One region of the Rugamonas sp. FW305-51 genome, then DNA from elsewhere that is predicted to be linked to it. Evidence: predicted binding sites of a transcription regulator. Region 1 holds the regulator's gene; the other holds the start of a gene.
The links. Region 1 encodes FliA, which starts transcription of late flagellar genes. Its sites were predicted from a motif close to CTAAAGTTTNNNNNNNNNNNGCCGNTA; they were not measured.
Positions count from the first base shown of each region.

Region 2: a site for FliA is predicted at 949-975, ahead of fliD (flagellar filament capping protein FliD). Genes of this name have one in related genera too.

Region 1 is NZ_JBYSZG010000055.1:24,672-26,868, reverse strand. Features, by position in the region: gene flhF (flagellar biosynthesis GTPase FlhF) at 1-152, shown strand, start outside; gene AC3WOS_RS25210 (MinD/ParA family ATP-binding protein) at 145-969, shown strand; gene AC3WOS_RS25205 (RNA polymerase sigma factor FliA) at 986-1,717, shown strand; gene AC3WOS_RS25200 (flagellar motor protein) at 1,699-2,197, shown strand, end outside.
Region 2 is NZ_JBYSZG010000086.1:2,621-4,817, reverse strand. Features, by position in the region: gene AC3WOS_RS27940 (flagellin N-terminal helical domain-containing protein) at 1-293, shown strand, start outside; gene AC3WOS_RS27935 (flagellar protein FlaG) at 381-770, shown strand; gene fliD (flagellar filament capping protein FliD) at 1,011-2,197, shown strand, end outside.

The sequences.
Region 1 (2,197 bases):
ACCTGCACCTGGCCGACCCGGCCTGGCTGATCGACCGCGCCTTCAAGCTCAAGCGCGACGCCATCCCCGGCCAGTACCTCGATGCCGAATTGCCGCTGCTGATGTCCAACGCCGGTGCCGACAGCTCGCTGCGCGAGGTGCGCCTTGGCTAATTTCGATTTCGACCAGGCCGAAGGCCTGCGCCGGATGCTGGCCGGCCCCACGCCACGCATCGTCACCTTCCTGTCAGCCACGCCGCAAGACGACAAGGCCGCCATGCTGGTCAACCTGGGCGCCTCGCTGGCCCGCGCCGGCAACGACGTGCTGCTGATGGATGCCTGCGCCGGTGGCCATGGCGTCGCCTCGCGCCTGGGCGTGGACGGCGGCGCCAGCCTGCTCAACGTGGCGCGCCAGGAGTGCGCCCTGAACCAGGTGCTGTACCAGGCGCCGCAGGGTTTTGCCGTGGCGTCCATGACGCGCGGCGAAGCGCGCTGCGGCCCGGACGAGGCGCGCCGCCTGGCCAAGGCGTTCGACGTGCTGGTCAAGCAGACCGGCATGGTGATCGTCGATGGCGAATTCGATGGCGGCCCGTTCCCCGTGCCCGTCATGGCCAGCGCCGAAATCGTGGTGCAAGTTTCCAACAACGCCAGCTCGATCACGGCCGCCTACAGCATGATCAAGCGCCTGAACCAGGAGCTGGGCCGGCGTCCGTTCGGAATTCTCGTCACCGGGGCTTCCGAAACGGAAGCAAAGGTGGTATACGATAACATGGCGCAAGCAGCGAGCCGTTACCTGGCAGTCAACTTGGTGTCCATGGGCTCGGTGCCGGCCGACGAATACCTGCAGCGGGCGGCGCGCCTGGGGCGGGCCGTGGTCGACGCGTTCCCGCTGGCCGGCGCTTCGGTCGCGTTTCGTCAACTGGCGGGGCGCTTTGCGCTGGCCGGCTCGCCTTCCTTACGCGCGGGGAGTCATAACCATTTTAGCGCCTAACGAATAACAAGATTTTATGTACACGGTCAAAGGGAAACCGAGCAGAGACAGCTTGCTGACGGAGCATATGCCGTTGGTCAAGCGCCTCGCCCACCACATGAAGGCCAAGCTGCCACCGAGCGTGGAGGTGGACGATCTGGTCCAGGCCGGGATGATAGGCTTGCTCGATGCTATCAGCCGATATGAGGAAACCCATGGCGCCCAGTTCGAAACCTATGCCGTGCTGCGCATCCGCGGCGCCATGCTCGACGAGTTGCGCAGCAGCGACTGGCTGCCCCGTTCCATGCGCCAGAACATGCGCAAGATCGAGACGGCCATGAGCACGCTGCAGCAGCGCCTGGGCCACCCGCCCACGGAGTCGGAAGTGGCCAAGATGCTCAAGATGTCGCTGGCCGACTACCAGGAAATGCTGTCCGACGGCGGCGGCCACCAGCTGGTCTACTACGAGGACTTCCATGACGACGACGGCAACGACAGCTTCCTGGACCGCTATTGCTCGGACGAGGAGAGCGATCCGCTGCGCGCGCTGCTGGACGGCGACTTCCGCCAGGCCGTGATCGACGCCATCGACGCCTTGCCGCCACGGGAGAAAATCCTGATGGGCCTGTACTACGAAGAGGAACTGAACTTGAAAGAAATCGGCGCCGTGATGGGCGTGTCGGAATCGCGCGTGTCGCAGCTGCACACGCAGGCCGTGGCGCGGCTGCGGGCAACCTTACGGGAGCGGTCTTGGACTGGGCCAGCGTAGCGGGGGTGTTGCTGGCGCTGGCCGGCATCGTCGTCGGCCAGGGCCTGGAGGGCGGGCAACTGGGCTCGCTGGTGCAGCCGGCCGCCTTCGCCATCGTCATCGTCGGCACCTTCGGCGCCGTGCTGCTGCAGACCCGCCCGCCCACCTTCTGGCGCGGGCTGCGCATGCTGCGCCTGGTGTTCGCGCCGCCGCCCGACAACCGCCTGGCGCTGGCACGCGAAATCAACGCCTGGAACCTGGCGGCCCGGCGCGACGGCCTGCTGGCGCTGGAGCGCTACATGCTCGCCTCCAAGGACAAGTTCAATGCCAAGGGCCTGCGCCTGATCGTGGACGGCATCGCGCCCGACAAGCTGCGCCACATCCTCGACACGGAAATCACGGCCTACGAGACGGAACAGCGGCAAGCGGTGCGGATCTGGGAATCGGCGGCCGGCTATTCGCCCACCATCGGCATCCTGGGCGCCGTGCTGGGCCTGATCC
Region 2 (2,197 bases), on a different contig from region 1:
CGACCGTGGACGGCGCCAACGCAGCCCTGAAGACGATCGACTCGGCGCTGAACGCCATCAACAGCAACCGTGCCTCGCTCGGTGCGATCCAGAACCGCTTCGCCTCGACCATCGCGAACCTGCAGACGACGACGGAGAACCTGTCCGCCTCGCGTAGCCGGATTCAGGATACCGACTTTGCGGCGGAAACGGCCAACCTGACCCGCGGCCAGATCCTGCAACAAGCCGGTACCGCGATGTTGGCGCAGGCTAACTCGCTGCCGAACGGCGTGCTGTCGCTGCTGCGTGGTTAAACCCGTGTAGCGATGGACACACATCGTTAAAACCCGGTTCCCCGGCTGCCTTGCGCAGCCGGGGATTTTGCACTAACAGGAACCATCATGACCATCGACTCATTAAGTGCTGCCCCGGCAGCGCGCCCGATCGAGCGCCATCCTGCCGGCCACGATGCCGCCCTCGTCCCTGGCGGCGCGGCGCGGGCTCCCGCCACCGCCGTCGAAACGGCCGCCGCGGTTCAGAAAGCGGCCGCCGTGCCGACCCTGGACCAGGTTTCCAAAGCCGTGTCGCAACTGAACCAATCGCCCCAGGCACGGGCCCAGGGACTGGAATTTTCCATCGACAAGGACAGCAAGCGTACCGTCGTCAAGGTGATCGACCAGACCACCAAGGAAGTGCTGCGTCAGATTCCGTCGCCCGAAGCGCTGGAAATCGCCAAATCGCTGGCGAATACCAGCCACAACGCAGGCCTGCTCATCAAGCAAACGGCCTGAAGCGGCCGCGCCCAGGGGCGCGCCGCTTTTCCTTCCTTCATGGCATGCTTGCGCTATGCTGTAGACATGCGCCAGGCACCACCGCCTTTGCCCGCTTTGCCGCGGCCGCCCGCCCCCTCCCCGCGCCGCCGCATGCCGTTTTTTTATGCGAATCTCAAACAGACTGGCATTTCCCCCTCTCAAGTCCTCTTTGAATGTGCCGATAATGACTTATATTGTTGCTTTCCTTAGGAGTCCAACGTGGGCATCTCATCTCCCGGTATCGGTTCTGGCATCGACGTCAACACCATAGTCAGCAAGCTGATGCAGGTGGAGTCCGCCCCGTTGGCGGACTTCGATAGAAAATCGGCCAGTTATCTGGCCCAGGTATCGGCCTTCGGCAACCTGTCCGGCGCCCTGGGTTCATTCCAGGGCTCGCTCTCGTCGCTGACGTCGCTAGCCAGCTTCCAGTCGCTCAGTGCCACGCCCAGCGATTCGACGGTGCTGAGCGCCAACGCCACCACCAAGGCCCTGCCTGGCAGTTACCGCATCAATGTCAGCCAGGTGGCCCAGGCCCAGACCCTGGCCTCGGGCGGCTACAAGAGCACCACGGCCGCCATCGGCCTGGGCGCCACCACCACCATCAATTTCACGCTGGGCACGGTATCGGGCGGCACCTTCGGCCTGACCGGCACCACCTTGGGCGCCAGCATGCTGACCGGGGGCCTGACCCCGGGCGCGCTGACCATCAACGGCAGCGCCATCGCCACCGACGGTAGCACCCGCAGCGCCCGCTTGCTGGCCGACGCCATCAATGCCAAGAGCGGCACCACGGGCGTATCGGCCAAGGCGGCGGCCACCGTGACCAGCGCCACCCTGTTCGGCGCCGGCACTTTCGGCGCCGTCGACACCAGCGGCGGCGGCACCTATGCGCTGACGGTGGGTGGGGTCACCATCGCCAGCCAAGCAACCAACGTGGCCGCCAACGGAACCGGCGGCGTCAACGTGGCGGCGCTCGATACGGCACTGACGGGTGACACGGCCGTCACCCGCGCCCTGGCCGACGCCAACATCACCTTCAGCGGCACGGCCGCCGCCGGCACCTTGCAGTTCACCAACGCCGATGGCGCCAACATCAACGTGGCCGAGACCGTCAGCGGCACCGTCACCGGCGGCATCGGCAACAGCGGCACGGCCAATACCGGTTCCACCACCACGGCCGTCAGTTCCATCACACTGACCTCGGCCGATGCCAGTCCGATCACGGTGGGCGGCACCAATCCGGCCGCCGCCGGCTTGACGGCCGGCGTGGGCGGTGCCTATCTGGGCGCAGGCTTCACGGCCGACCCCGACCGCACATCAGGCAGCATCGTCATCGACAGCAGCAACAACACCTTGCAAGGCATCGCCGCCGCCATCAACAAGGGGAATTTCGGTGTCACGGCCAG